Regions from separate parts of the Blautia wexlerae DSM 19850 genome, predicted to be linked through region 2. Evidence: riboswitches for the same ligand, from Rfam matches in the RefSeq annotation. Region 2 holds a riboswitch; the other holds the start of a gene.
The links. Region 2 has a riboswitch for cobalamin ahead of NQ550_RS09180 (sirohydrochlorin cobaltochelatase). Riboswitches for the same ligand answer to the same signal wherever they lie in the genome.

Region 1: linked by a shared signal. The riboswitch ahead of NQ550_RS05740 (leucine-rich repeat domain-containing protein) and the one ahead of NQ550_RS09180 (sirohydrochlorin cobaltochelatase) in region 2 are both predicted to bind cobalamin.

What each region holds. Positions count from the first base shown of each region.
Region 1 covers NZ_CP102267.1:1,235,431-1,243,520, reverse strand. The annotation lists gene NQ550_RS05755 (hypothetical protein) at 1-105, opposite strand, end outside; gene NQ550_RS05750 (IS200/IS605 family accessory protein TnpB-related protein) at 389-1,717, opposite strand; gene NQ550_RS05745 (IS30 family transposase) at 2,013-3,326, opposite strand; cobalamin riboswitch at 3,792-3,994, shown strand; gene NQ550_RS05740 (leucine-rich repeat domain-containing protein) at 4,198-4,758, shown strand; gene NQ550_RS05735 (leucine-rich repeat protein) at 4,736-5,017, shown strand; gene NQ550_RS05730 (adenosylcobinamide amidohydrolase) at 5,062-6,177, shown strand; gene NQ550_RS05725 (alanine/glycine:cation symporter family protein) at 6,449-7,834, opposite strand.
Region 2 covers NZ_CP102267.1:1,968,275-1,976,364, forward strand. The annotation lists gene hisD (histidinol dehydrogenase) at 1-122, shown strand, start outside; gene hisB (imidazoleglycerol-phosphate dehydratase HisB) at 230-817, shown strand; partial or broken gene hisI (phosphoribosyl-AMP cyclohydrolase) at 896-1,222, shown strand; cobalamin riboswitch at 1,420-1,596, shown strand; gene NQ550_RS09180 (sirohydrochlorin cobaltochelatase) at 1,797-3,194, shown strand; gene NQ550_RS09185 (hypothetical protein) at 3,519-4,538, shown strand; gene NQ550_RS09190 (ABC transporter substrate-binding protein) at 4,617-5,756, shown strand; gene NQ550_RS09195 (FecCD family ABC transporter permease) at 5,929-6,915, shown strand; gene NQ550_RS09200 (ABC transporter ATP-binding protein) at 6,995-8,090, shown strand, end outside.

The sequences.
Region 1 (8,090 bases), 730 kb from region 2:
TGCCTTGCCACGCGCTTCTCCAATAGATTCGCCAATCGCCTTGCCACGTGCTTCCCCTTCCGCTCTTAACCTTTCCGATTCCAGTTCCAAAACTTTTCCACCCATAGCATCACCTATCCCTTTCTGGATCTTCTCTTCATCCTGGAAGATATAGTCCGAGATTTTTACAATCAGTTTTATCAGATCCGTATATAATTCCGACCTTCCAGATCCTGTCAGTTCCTTGTGAACCTCACATGACTGAAGTCACATGCTTCCAGACGCTTTAGGCGTCCGACTGAATATCGGCGGATACGCCTGTAACTTAGGTACGCAGTTATGCGCATTTCCCATGCCAGATATGGCAGGTTCCCACATTACAGGTAGTCCACTGTATATCTGCCTGTATCTATGCTGCTTTTAAACGTTCCATTTCTGAATGGAGTTTCCTCAGATCTGCATAGACGCATGAGGTTCTACGCTTTACAGGAGGGACTTTTGCCTCCAGTAAAGACCTTTCCGTTGCCGGAAGGGATTTTAAAAGTTCCCTTATAAAATATCTCGCCCCTATATTATAGGATGCTGACAGGTCACAATTATATCGTTTTCCTGTCTGGAAAGTACAGAGGCTGTGATTTTCCCAGTCACGTGTTACCGCCCCGGAACCATCATAAGCCAATCTGCTGGTATTCCATGCGCAGATCCTGGATACCCGCATCCCTTTCCTGTGTGCCTGATGTTCACAACACTTCTGGATATCTCTTTTTCTCCACAGGTGCAGTTTCTGTTTTTTCTTTCCCGATATCTTCCCCTGCATCTCCAGATACTCGAACACGATCACATCTGCATGGTTTTCTTCCGCATATCTTACAATCGCACCTGCAATCTTTTTACCCAGTTCTGTGTTCAGACGTTTCGTATATGCCCATCTTCCCTGTGTCTGCGCAGAGCCATGTTCCCTCTGGGATCTGCGGATCCGTCCCAGTGTGCGGTACATCCGGTCTTTTTCACTGGGATGATCTATGAATCTTCTTCCCAGGACAGTTCCGTCTGCCCGCATGATCGTACAGACTGCATCGGTATTGATCCCTAAGTCCACGCTGCAGATGATCTGTTCTTTCACAGGTGTTTTGGTAAGTGTTACTTCCTCTTTATAGGAAAAACGCAAAAAATACTTCTGGTGTCTCTTTTCCAGAGTCGGGGCAGATGCCTTTTTCCCTGACCAGCATTTTCTCAGATATTCCATATCCGTATGATCCAGACGTACACAGGACCATTTCCAGTCATGACCGTCATAGAGTTTCAGGTATGCTTCGTCTTTCCCTTCTGCGCCTTCACGATACATGACATCACGGTAGAAGACCGGCATGGCGTGGTTTTCATATACAAGCTTTGGTTTCCCGCTCTTTCCGTCGGTCTTTTCCCATAGATCCAGCCGTGTTTTATAAGAGGATACTGTCCCCAGTGCATGCTGGATGGCAGATCTGCGCAGATAGGAAGGCATCTTTGGGAACCGGATATCAAAATCAAAACAGGCATGGTTTTTCTTCGTAGTATGTACCAGATGTTCTGCAGCATTAAAACGCCTCTTTGCATCCGGGATTTCTGCTAATTCTTCCCATACCTTCACATAAATCCCAATCAGATAGCTGACAGCAGAACGGTAGATTTCCAGTGTCTGGCGGATCGGGATATTCTGTTTTCGTAATTCCACACCATAACTGGATATTATCTGCATTTTTATTTCTCCCTGATAACTCTTTTCTCAGATTCTGTTGTTTTTTCTACTACCTACTTAAATGAAAAACTAAATTCCAGCTGTGGATTATCTCAGTAACTATGCGGGATTAAATTCTGTAATGCACCTTAACAATTCTATTTTTTTGTCTTATAATAAACCTGTAAGCACTCATGATTTATGTTTTTATGCATACTAACCGGGCATCTGAAAATAGTGTGCGAGACTAAATTCCACATGCCTTATGTGCAAGACTAAATTCTGGTGCAGTGAAATCTGCCTGTGCTTTACTATTTTATTTTATAAGTTTTGGACTAAGCATAACATCATCAGGTGCGATTGCCTTTAATCCTAATGCTTTGTGCAGTTTGTTGTCCAAGAGTAAAAGAGAGAGTTCATATGGGCTATGTCCATTAAGACTGTCTCTTTTTTCGTTGTTTATGTGATTCATCATAAGTCTGACTTTCTCGTCATTTAAATCAGCGAATGAACTCCCTTTCGGACGGATGTAGCGGATATACTCGTGGTTCTTTTCGCAGGCACCTTTTTGCCAAAAGCTGTATGGATCACAGTAAAAGACCGTCGTGCTTTTACTTCCGTCACAGAATTTCTCCATCTCTTCACGAGCTGAGAATTCTGAACCTCCATCCGTGAGGATCACCGGAAAAAGCTTTTTGAATGCATCCTGTCCTAACACTGTTTCAAGCCATACAAAGACCTCTAACACGCATTCCTGGTCTTGATATTCCAACAGGAACATAAGCATAAGATTGCAGTTGCGGAATGTAAAGGTCAAGAGGGCGCAGCTTTCGCCTTTCATTCCTTCCACGCAGTCCATTTCCACAACATTTATATCTGGATGATCTTTCATATAATTCTGGAAATTTTCGTAGTTATGACCTTGACGATAAGAACGATCTTTTGCACTGGTCTGTGTAGGTTTCTTGCGTTTCTTATAACGTACAGAACGTCTTAAGTCACCATTGCGGACATCGAATACACAATCATTGATGTAGGAGTAAAGTGTTCTTCTGGAGCAACCCAATTCTTCTGCATGAGTAGCATAAATATGACCGATGGACTGATGCTTCTCCTTGATCAATGGAACCAATAAATCATTCATGGATTGAATGCTTTCCGGAGTCTGGTTAATGCCGACTCTGCAATCGACCAGCACGCTACGGTACTCATCATGGGCATATTTGGATGAATAAAACTTTCTGGGCATAAGACAATGGGTCTTTTTACCACAGCCATTACATACGTAGGGAGGTTTATTCAGTTTCTCACATTCAGCTGTCTCATATGCGGGACATATATCAGTGCAGCGAAAGGATGGTTTTCTGCAAAGCTTACAATGAATGCCACACATCTTATCACACAAGCATGTCACCTTACAGTTCTTGCGATGAATACATGGCGGGTGAGTGTAACCTGAATCCGGACGTTCTTTTGTATGTGCGTGGAGACGTACTTCCTTTGATATGGTAGATGGATTTTTACCAATAATCCGTCCAATTTCAGTGAAGCTTTTATTCTCAGTAAGACCTTTCTCGATATCAACACGCTGTTCAAATGTTAAATGTTTCTGATTGCCTTTATTTTTCATAATTATCTCCAATCTGCACAGGCAGGCAATCAGCTGCAAGTACATTATACGGAGTAATGATTATCAAAGACAATATGGCAAATATGTGTGCAAAAGTAACTTCGACCTATATGGAATTTACTCTTGCATTTGGTCCAAAACCGGAATTTAGTTTTTCATTTAAGTTTTTCTACTACCTATGGTTATATTTTAGCACATATAGTGCCAAAAGTAAACATGTGTTCTTTCTTTGAGTAAAAAATTTGCGCGTCTAACTCATCACTAAAGTAACGAGAATGCGACGCGCAATTATTCAAAACCAAAAACATTACCTGCAAATCATACAAATCCCCACACATCCAATAACCAGCGCACAGAAAAGAAACGCTTTCCCTGCGCGTCCCCTCCCTGATTTTGTCTCCCCCTCAAAAAATTTGTTGTCTTTTCTCCAAAAAAGTGTATAATACGATTTAATCGAACATTCATTGACAATTACCGGTTTTTAGTTCTGTCAGTCACGGTATAGAAATGTCGGACTTTCAGCTAAGAGGGAATCAGGTCAGAATCCTGAACAGTCGTGCTGCTGTATACGTGCAGCCATATCTCATATCCATTGCATCGTTATGCGAGAAGGAGAGACATGGCGTTACTGCGTGAGTCAGAATACCTGCTATAAACTGCCGCCATTAACTACACGCAATAGGAAATGGAAGGGTGATCTTCTTTAGTGTTCTCTTTTTTACAGAAGTATCATCCTTACATATGTTTTCTCTGTTCCTTTTAAGGAATATAGAACACCGGCAGTTATCGGTACCTTGTTATTTTTATCATAGTCCATACTACTCCCATACAGAGAAAACAACATTGTCTATCAGCAAAGGAGTATTTTTTTATGTCACATTCTCTGACACTTACGCGTCGTAACTGCGGACAGTATATTGAGAAGAATATGGAACTTCCACAAAACTGCCGCGCTATCTCAGCAGAAACCTTTTTTAACAGACCTGATATTCGTTCTGTGGTATTTCCCTATGAAATGGAACAGATTGGAAACAAAGCCTTTCAGGGATGTTCCCGGTTAAGCAGAATAGAGCTTCCTGAACATCTGCAAAAACTTGGCATAGGGGTATTTTCAGACTGCATTTCTCTGAAAAAAGTCAAAATTCCCGCCAGCCTTACCAGTATTCCAAAAAACGCATTTAACAATGGCCGGAAACTGAACAGTCTGGAGTTCGCCCCGAACAGCAAACTGACATTTATCGGTCCGAATGCCTTTTCAGAATGCGCTACTCTTACGGAAGTTGTTTTCCCTGCCTCTCTGGAAGAAATTGATGACAGGGCTTTTTATAAATGTAAGAAACTGAGTTGTATTTCTTTTCCGGGGGGGGGATTTAAGGGTTATCGGAAAGCAGGCTTTCTATTTCTGCGGAATGGATTCGCTGCAGCTGCCTGATTCGCTGGAAGTTCTTGATGAGAGTGCTTTTTTTAAGTGCTGTAATCTGACCTCTGTGGTGATTCCGCCCAATGTCAGATACCTTGGAAAATGGATCTTTCATGGATGTAACCGCCTGCAGTATCTGGAGATTCGCCATGATCCTGAATTTATCGGGGAATGGATCATCAACAAAGCGGCTACGATCCGCTGTTATAAAGGTTCTAAAGTAGACAGATACTGCCAGCAGTCAGGATTCAAAGTAGAATACTTTTCCTAATAACAACAAAATCTGTATTGAACAGACAAAAAAGAGGAATGTTTATGAATGATACTTTTACTTATTTTCAAAAGAAGGGATGTACTGTTTTTTCTTTTCCGGGAAAAACAAGGGTTCTTAGCACCAGTCCTCTTAATGGCGGGATCACTGCTCATCTCACGCATGCTTTAAATATCAACTGCATGAATGGTGCCTATGAATGTGAAATGCTTGGAAACACCTATGAGGAAGACCTGAACATTCATACAAAAGAGCTGGGAATTGATCCGCAGACAGCAACCGCACTCAGCACAGCGGCATGGACTGAACTGTGTGCTGTTGAGAAAATCTGTTATCAGGAGTTATCCGTGACTGCTGCTGTTACAGGGGGAATTGATTCAAACGGAATGTGTCCGGGAGATCCTTCTTCTTACTATGAAAGAAACGGCGCTTACGAGATGCTGCCACCCGGTACGATCAATGTTTTTATCTATATCAATCAGAATGTTACAGAGGCAGCCATGGTCCGCTCAATGATGATTGCTTCGGAGGCAAAAGCAGCGGCCGTTTCACATCTCTTACTTGGAAGCTGTTATTCAGAAGAAATCGCGACAGGTTCTGGTACTGACGGAATGGTGATTGCCTCGGCTATGGAGGGAGAGCTGACACTTACCGATGCCTCCGGACATTCCAAGCTTGGAGAGCTGATTGGCAGGGCAGTCCGTATGGCAGTAAAACATGCCCTGATGAAACAGACAGCTGCCTGTGGTCCGAGACAGTTTCAGGTTCTTGTTCGTACTGGCAGATATGGAATCACCCCGGGAACTCTGTGGGATTTTTATACAGAGCATGAGATTCTTTTTCATGCATACAATATTAGTTTTAAGAAAGCTTCTGAGCTGGAAGGAATACTTCTATCGCGAAACAGAAACAGCAATCTGGTTTTATGTGTGTCTCTTTATCTTCATCTGATGGATCAGCTTCGCTGGGGACTAATCATGGAACCGGAGGCTGTCCGAGAGGGAAAAAGGCTGCTTCTTTATGGACTGTACTGTGGACGGGATACTTATCTGGGCGATGTTTATCCTGAAGATGTATGGAAGAACGAAGTACTGAAAACATTTTCACTTAAAGAACAGCTGATTTATATTTTAATCTGTTATTTTTCTGTCAGATCATAGTTGGATCATCACATTTTTATGGTAAAAATATTCTATGCCTGCTTTCTCCTGATGAAATACAAAAGGGAAGTGAATAGAATAAGTTCAATGTCCACTCACTTCCCTCCTGAAATCGTTGAAATCTATATACACATTATAAGGGAAAAGCCGCAAAAAAGCGAATCCGGGTGGTTGTGGATAAAGTAAAAATGACGGATAAAAAACAGTACATAACATCAAGCATCAGGTAAACTAATAAACAGCCTGAAGAAAACTCTCCAGACTGTTTTTATCATTTCTGTGCGAAATACTCTTTTGTAAGTGTAATGGCGGTTCCTGAAAGCAGGAATACACCAATTAAGTTGGGGATTGCCATAAGACCGTTGAATGTCTCAGCAATGCTCCAGAGAAGTCCCAGATCTACAGTTGCACCAAGGATTGCCACTAATGAATAGGCGATCATAAATGGGCGGATAACTTTTGCAGAGAATAAGAATTCAATGCAGCGTGCTCCGTAAAGTCCCCATCCGATAATCGTTGAGAACGCAAAGCAACACATGGCAACTGCTGTAAAGATAGAAACCCAGCCTCCGTATGTAGCAGTAAATCCGGAAATTGTAAGTTCTGCGCCTGCCGCTGCACCGTAATTTACCGGCACGCCGCTTACAAGGATCACAAGTGCTGTCAGAGTACAGATCACGATTGTATCTGCAAATACCTCAAAGATACCAAACATACCCTGTTTTACAGGTTTGCTTGTATCTGCACAGGCATGAGCGATAGACCCTGTACCAAGTCCGGCTTCATTGGAGAAAATACCTCTGGAAACACCCTTTTTCATACTGAGGAAAAAGCTTCCGATCACACCGCCTGTCACTGCTGACGGATTAAAGGCTCCATAAACAATATCATGGAAAACTGCCGGAACTCTTCCGATATTTAAGACCACAACGCCCAATGCAAGTACAATATAAAACAATGCCATAAAGGGCACCAGCTTCTCGGAAACACTTCCGATTCGCTTGATACCACCCAGCAGTACCATACCAACCAGCAGCGTGATCACAATTCCAAGGATCAGATTCAATCTGCCTGTGGAAGACTCTGAGATCACATTGAAGTTAATAAGAGCTGTATCAATTGCTGTTGTAATGGTATTTACCTGAGTAGCATTACCTGTTCCAAATACAGTCAGTACACCGAATGCAGAATAAAGAACTGCAAGAAATCTCCAATTCTTTCCCAGACCGTTCTTAATATAATACATAGGTCCGCCTACATAATCTCCATGTCTGTTTCTCTCACGGAAGTGTACTGCCAGAGTAACCTCTGTAAATTTCGTGCACATTCCAAGGAGCGCGGAAACCCACATCCAGAATACAGCTCCCGGACCACCGATGGCGATAGCTCCGGCAACACCGGCGATATTTCCCGTACCTACTGTACCTGCCAGTGCAGTACAGACTGCCTGGAAAGGTGTCATGGAACCGTCAGAAGCCTCTTTCTTCTTAAAAATTCTTCCCAGTGTGGTTTTAAGCGCATACGGGAATTTGCGGATCTGGACAAACCCGGTCCGCAGGCTCAGGTAAAGCCCTACGCCGATAATACAGATCATAGCCGGGACACCCCAGATAAAATTATTTACGACGTTATTGATGGATTCAATTGTCTGAAGCATGTTAAATAAACCTTTCTTTCGTGTAATAATAACAGTTTAGCACTTTTTTCACCGTATGTACAGAAAAATTCTATTAAGATAAAGCATTAAAGCACAATAAGTTAACAGCGCAAACAGATACGATCAGCCGCTCCACTGCTTGCCATACCCATATCACTGCTTCACAGTTTGAGCAAAAGTCAAAATAACGTATAAATTTGTCATAATTTCAGTAGCATTTCCTCACCCAAACCTCTATTATTGTAAATATGAAATC
Region 2 (8,090 bases):
ATTACTCAAAATCCGCACTGCGTAATATACACAAAGATATCATTCAGTTTGCAACTTCTGAGCAGCTTACTGCACATGCAAATTCTATTGCAGTTCGTTTTGAGGATGAAGATAAAGAATAATGGTAAGGCTTTGAATTTGAAATCTGCTATAATGTAAACTGTAGTTTGCGCATTAAAACAATGGATTCAGAGTGTTTGAAAATAAGTAAGACAGAGAGGACTTAACCATGGCAAGAGAAGCCTCAGCAGAAAGAAATACAAAAGAAACAGAAATCAAATTAAAAATAAATCTGGATGGAACCGGATATTCTGATATTGAGACAGGTGTGGGATTTTTTAACCATATGCTGGATGGATTTACCCGTCATGGGCTCTTTGATCTCAGTGTCAGAGTCCATGGTGATCTTCAGGTGGATGACCATCACACCATCGAGGATACAGGAATTGTTCTGGGAACTGCATTAAAAGAAGCAATTGGTGACAAAAAGGGGATTAAGCGCTATGGAAGCTGCATCCTTCCCATGGATGAATCCCTGGTGCTCTGTGCGATTGATCTGTCCGGAAGACCTTACTTTGTATGGGATGCAGAGTTTACCACAGACAGGATCGGTGACATGTCCACGGAAATGGTAAAAGAGTTCTTCTATGCCATTTCCTATGCCTGTGGCATGAATCTTCATATCAGGGTTCTGGCAGGTGGGAATAATCACCATGTAGCAGAAGCAATGTTCAAAAGTTTTGCCAAAGCACTGGACGCAGCCACATCCTATGATCCAAGGATCACAGATGTTCTGTCTACCAAGGGCAGTTTGTAAAATTTGAAAATTTACGAAATGATTTATGGCAATCAATAAATTAGATGGAGACAGAAAATGGAAAATACAGTGAATTTAAAAAGCAGCATCGCATGGTCTGATTTTAAATTAAACAGTGATGGAATGGTACCTGTTATAGCCCAGGATTATCAGACAAACGAAGTGCTGATGCTGGCGTATATGAATGAAGAAGCATTTAATACCACTCTTGAAACAGGTAAAATGACTTACTGGAGCAGAAGCCGCAATGAACTCTGGACGAAGGGACTCACATCCGGACATCTCCAGTTTGTAAAATCCCTTACACTGGATTGTGACAATGATACGATCCTTGCTAAAGTAGAGCAGATCGGTGCAGCCTGCCATACCGGAAACAGAACCTGTTTTTTCAAAGCCCTGACAGAAGTGTAATGAATAACGCGATAATATACATACAAGCCAAAATTCCATTGCCGCAGGCAATCTGGAATGAATTTTGGCTACGTTACTGTGAACGGAGTGAACAGTAACATTAATGCCAAACATTAAAGGAAAATATACACGAATTGTATTGACATTTTTGTTAAAATGTGATAAAAAAAGAATATCCGAATTGAATATGTGCAATGTTATAACGCAAAGGTTGCATCGTACTTGATGTGCAAAAGAGAATCCGGTGAGAATCCGGAGCGATACCGTCACTGTGTATGGGAGCTGCTTTTCAGAAACCACTGGGAAACCGGGAAGGGAGAAACAGCGATGATCGAAGTCAGGAGAACTGCCTTGGCGTAGAATTTAAGGTCTGCGGTATACAGAACCTGTATTCTCATAACGATACATAGCTCTTTTATTAAATGAATCAGACAGAATCGAAATTACAGATATATCTGGTACATATAAACCATGTATTTATGGGAAAGCGGTAGCTGCAGAATATGCAGTTGCCTTTTTTGTGCATACAATTGTCCGGAAATACGAGAAATAAAAGAGGAAAAACGAAATGAAAAGAAAATCCATGTTAGCCTTATTACTGGCAGTATCCATGACCTGTTCCATGACAGCAGCAACAGGTACAGTTGCTTTTGCATCTGATGATGCAGCAACAGAAGAGGCTGCAGATGACACAGAAGCAGCTGCAGACGATGCAGATGCAGCAGATACAGAGGAAGCATCTGATGATACAACAGAAGCTTCTGATGATGATCAGAAAGCCGCAGACGAAGTTGGTGCCCTGATCGATAAGATTTATGTTCAGGAAAGAACAGACACAACTGACGAAGACTGCAAAGCAGCAAAAGAAGCATGGGACAAACTTACAGATGCTCAGAAAGAACTGGTAACAGGTGAAGAAGCAAGCCCTGAATACTTTGGACGTGACACAGGTGATGCTTCCAAAGATGATCCTCGTAACCAGGATGAGATTGGTGAGAATGAACTTCTTGTAGTAAGTTTTGGTACATCCTTCAACGACAGCCGTGCAGAGGATATCAAAGGAATCGAGGATGCCCTTGCAAAAGCATATCCGGACTGGTCAGTAAGACGTGCATTTACAGCACAGATTATCATCAACCATGTACAGGCAAGAGATGATGAAGTAATCGATAATATGCAGCAGGCTCTTGACCGTGCAGTAGCTAACGGTGTTAAGAATCTTGTTGTACAGCCGACACATCTGATGCATGGTGCAGAATATGATGAAATGACAGAGGCAATTGATGGATACAAAGACAAATTTGAATCTGTTGCAATTGCAGAGCCAATGCTCGGTGAAGTTGGTGATGACGCTACAGTAATCAATGATGACAAGAAAGCAGTTGCTCAGGCGATCACAGATGAAGCTTGCAAGGAAGCTGGATTTGATGATATGAAAGCAGCAGCAGATGCAGGCACAGCATTTGTATTCATGGGACATGGTACATCCCATACAGCTAACGTAACCTATGACCAGATGCAGACACAGATGGATGATCTTGGATTCACAAACGCTTTCATCGGAACTGTAGAGGGAGAACCGGAAGACACAGCATGTGACAAGGTTATCGAGAAAGTAAAAGAAGCAGGATTCAAGAATGTAATCCTTCGTCCTCTGATGGTTGTTGCCGGAGACCACGCTAACAATGATATGGCTGGTGATGATGCAGATTCCTGGAAATCTCAGTTTGAGGCATCCGGTGATTTCGACAGTGTTGACTGTCAGATCGCAGGTCTTGGAAGAATCGCAGCAGTAGAAGATCTGTATGTGGCTCATACAAAAGCAGCAATTGATTCTCTTGGAGCATCTGACGATGCAGCAGCAGAAGATACTGATGCCAAAGCAACAGATGACAGTGCAGACGATGCACAGGCAGATGACGCAGCTGAGACAACAGCTGATACTGCAGAGGCTGACGCTGAATAAAAAATATTGTTCAAACAAGATAAACTGCCCGGAGAACTTGCAAAAGTTTCCGGGCAGATATATTATATGATAAGAAAAAAAGAAGTCATAGCAATTCCATAAAATACTGCAAACAGTTCGCACGTTTCTGTTCATTCCGTTCACAGTAACGTGCGCACATCTGAGAAAGATCCAGAGGAACTGTCTTAATTGCATTATTTTCTGGAATTACTATAATATATTTGCCATCACCTGTTCAAAAGCCTGTTGCTCTGCAGCAGATGGGTTGAACAGCACGATAGAAAAAACTATAAAAAATATGAAGATAAGGGAGAAGAAATAATCATGAAGAAACGTTCATTTACATTATTAATGTCAGCACTTACTATTTCAGCTACTCTGATCGGTACAAGCCCGGTTGCTGCAAAGACAGATACTGATACGGCAACAGAAGAAACCACTGATAAAGAAGAAACAACTGCAAAAGATGCTGATTCAGAAAACACAGATAATAAAGAAACAGATGCATCCAAGAGTGATACATTAGAGGATGGCACCTACACAGCAGAATTTGATACAGACAGCGGAATGTTCCATGTAAATGAAGCAAACGATGGAAAAGGAACCCTTACAGTAAAGGAGGGCAAGATGACTATCCATGTAAGCCTTGCTTCTAAGAAAATTGTAAACCTTTTCGTCGGAAAGGCAGAAGATGCACAGAAAGACGGGGCAGAGGTTCTTGAGCCAACCACAGATACTGTTACATACAGCGATGGAATGAGTGAGGAAGTATATGGATTTGATATCCCGGTACCCGCAATTGATGAAGAATTCGATGTAGCTTTGATCGGAACAAAAGGAAAATGGTATGACCATAAGGTAAGTGTCAAAAATCCTGTAAAATCTGATGATACAGATGCAAAAAAAGATGATAAAGAAAATAAAGATGCAGATTCCAAAGCAGATGACACAGACAAAGATGCGAAAGACAGTAAGACAAGTGAAGGTAAGACTCTGGCAGATCTGAATCTTGAAGACGGCGACTATACCATGGATGTAACTCTTACAGGCGGTTCAGGAAGAGCAACCATTGATTCTCCTGCAGCCATTAATGTAGAAGGCGATAAAGCTACAGCAACTATCGTATGGAGCAGTCCGAACTATGATTATATGCTTGTGGATGGTGAGAAATATGAGCCGGTTAATAAAGACGGAAACTCCACTTTTGAAATCCCTGTCAGCGTATTTGATGCAGAGATGGAGGTAACAGCAGATACAGTAGCAATGAGTGAGCCTCACGAGATTGACTACACCTTAAATTTTGATTCCACAACTGCCAAAGAAGCAGAAAAAACAGCAAAATAATCACATACAAACAAAGAAACAATTATGAAGATGAAAAACATAATAAAGAAACAGCAAAAAACAATATTTATCGGTTTTATGTCAGTTGCATTATTTATTATCTGTATATGCACTGTCTGTACAGCATACGCAGCAGATAAAGACAATGCAAAAACTCCTGTGGATATCCCGGGACTTACCTATGACCACAGTATGGAACTTTCCTACGCAGAAGAATTCAGCGTAGACTATTACAATGATGGCTATGCTCTGATTACTATCGATCAGGAAGGACAGTTTCTTGTAGTTCCAGAGGGAAAAAAGGCTCCAAAGGGGCTTGAAAAAGATATCACAGTTATTCAACAACCGCTGAACAACATCTATCTGGTAGCAACCTCTGCCATGGATCTTTTCCGCGCAATTGACGGTATTGACAGCATTCGTCTTTCAGGAACTCAGGAGAATGGATGGTATATCCAGGAAGCAAAAGATGCCATGGAATCCGGAAAAATGATTTATGCAGGCAAGTACAATGCACCGGATTATGAACTGATCCTGGATGAAGGCTGTGGTCTTGCCATTGAATCAACTATGATCCATCATAATCCGGAGGTGGAAGAGAAACTGGAACAGTTTGGTATCCCGGTAATGGTAGAACGTTCCAGTTATGAGAGCCATCCTCTGGGAAGAACTGAATGGATGAAACTCTATGCTGTGCTTCTCGGAAAGGAAGATGTAGCTGAGAAGGCATTTAAGGAGCAGACAGACAAGCTTGACAAAGTTCTGACCTCTGATGATAAAGATACAGGTAAAACAGTAGCATTCTTTTACATTAATTCCACAGGTGCTGTCAATGTGCGAAAGAATGGTGATTATGTTTCAAACATGATCGAGCTGGCAGGCGGCAAATATGTTCCCGAAGATACAGGAGAAAGTGATAACGCTTTGTCTACCATGAATATGCAGATGGAAGAATTTTATGCCAAAGCAAAAGATGCGGACTATATCATCTATAACAGTACTATCGACGGTGAACTTTCTACTATTGATGAATTGTTGGCAAAAAGTAATCTTCTGGCAGATTTTAAGGCAGTGAAGGATGGAAATGTGTGGTGTACGGGTAAAAATCTTTTCCAGGAAACCACCGAACTTGGAACCATGATCGAAGATATTCATACAATCCTTACTACAGATGATGATTCGCTGGATGAACTTGCATATATGCATAAGTTAAAATGATATTTATAACTTTTCGGCACACTCGAATCCGCATCCTATGCGATTGGTATAGTTATTTACGAACGGCACTGAAATATGTTTGCGGGATTCTGCATAACTGCCAAAAGCAGGAAATATAAAAACAAAAGGAACAAAAAATATGGATGACAAAAAACGTACAGCCAGATACTGGATGGCATTTCTTATACTGGCGGTGTTTCTGATGATTTTATTTGTCTGGAATGTAAATGCCGGAAGCATTCATCTTTCAGTGAGTGAGATTCTGAATATTATTTTCAGACATCAGGGAGATGCGACTGCTTACAATATAATATGGGAAATCCGTCTTCCCAGGATTCTGTCAGTGATCATTCTTGGAGGAGCACTTTCTGTATCCGGATTTCTTCTTCAGACATTTTTTAATAACCCTATTGCAGGTCCCTTTGTACTTGGAATTTCTTCAGGAGCCAAGCTGGTAGTTGCACTTCTGATGATTTATTTTCTGAGCAGATCTATTTCCATGGGTTCTGCAGCCATGATCATTGCAGCATTTATCGGTTCTATGATTTCCATGGGATTTGTCCTGCTGGTTGCCAAAAAAGTCCACAACATGTCCATGCTGGTTATCAGCGGTGTCATGATCGGTTACATCTGTTCTGCAGTTACAGATTTCGTAGTTACATTTGCGGATGACTCCAATATCGTCAATCTTCACAACTGGTCACTGGGAAGTTTTTCAGGAATGTCCTGGGGTAATGTGAAAGTAATGGCAATAGTAGTTCTGCTCACAATGGTGATCGTGTTCTTTATGTCTAAGCCTATCGGTGCCTATCAGTTGGGTGAAGTTTATGCCCAGAATATGGGAGTGAATATCAAGCTGTTCCGCATAGGACTGATTCTCTTATCCAGTATTCTGTCTGCCTGTGTGACAGCTTTTGCAGGACCAATTTCTTTTGTTGGCATTGCAGTGCCTCACATTGTAAAAAGCCTGCTGAAAACAGCCAGACCGCTCCTTGTGATCCCGGCCTGTTTTCTGGGAGGGGCAGTATTCTGTCTTTTCTGTGATCTGATCGCCAGAACCGTATTTGCACCTACAGAACTCAGTATCAGTTCCGTAACAGCAGTGTTTGGCGCACCGGTTGTAATCTATATCATGATCCGCAGACAGAAGAGAAATTGATATAAAAAGCAGGAGTAGAATACGCTATCCGGGCAGATTACTATAAGATGCAGCATAAAAAAGGAAAACAGGAAAAAATATGTCAGAGAAAATAGCAGATGTAATAAAGGAAACAGAAAATAACAAAGCAGACCGGCAGGAACAGTATTTTTTCCGTACGGATCAGCTGACTGTGGGATATGACGGAAAACCTCTTATCAGAGAAATCAATATTCAGCTGAAAAAGGGAGAAATCCTCACTCTCATCGGTCCTAACGGTGCCGGAAAATCCACTATTCTTAAAAGCATCACCAGACAGCTTGCCACGATCAGCGGTACTGTTTATCTGGATAAAGAGAAAATGGCAAAGATGACCAATAAAGAGGTCTCTCAGAAACTGGCAGTCGTGCTCACAGAGCGTATGCGTCCGGAACTGATGACTTGCGAAGACATTGTAGCCACAGGGCGTTATCCTTATACAGGAACTTTGGGAATACTCTCCGCAGAGGATAAGACAAAGGTAAAGAAATCAATGGAAACCGTCCATGCATGGGATTTAAAAGACAGGGATTTTACAGCCATCAGCGATGGTCAGAGACAACGAATCCTTCTTGCCAGGGCTATCTGTCAGGAGCCGGAGATCATTGTACTGGATGAGCCGACTTCTTTTCTGGATATCCGTCATAAGCTGGAACTTCTTACCATTTTGAAACAGATGGTGCTGGATCATCAGCTTACAGTGATCATGTCGCTGCATGAGTTGGATCTTGCACAGAAAATATCTGATAAAGTTATCTGTGTACATGGAGAATATATAGAAAAATATGGTGCTCCGGAAGAAATCTTTACTTCTGAGTATATTCAGAAGTTGTATGGAATTACCAGAGGAAGCTATAATGCTGCTTTTGGATGTGTGGAGATGGATCCGCCCAGAGGTGAACCTCAGGTGTTTGTAATTGGCGGTAATGGAAGCGGAATTCCGTATTATCGAAAACTGCAGAGACAGGGAATTCCATTTGCGGCAGGAGTGCTTCACACGAATGATGTAGACTGTCAGGTAGCCGGTGCACTTGCAGACCAGGTGATTACAGAGAAACCTTTCGAAAGTATTTCACAGGAATCTTATGATAAGGCTGTGGAATTGATGAAAAAATGTCAGAAAGTTATCTGTCCTCTGAAAGACTTCGGAACAGTGA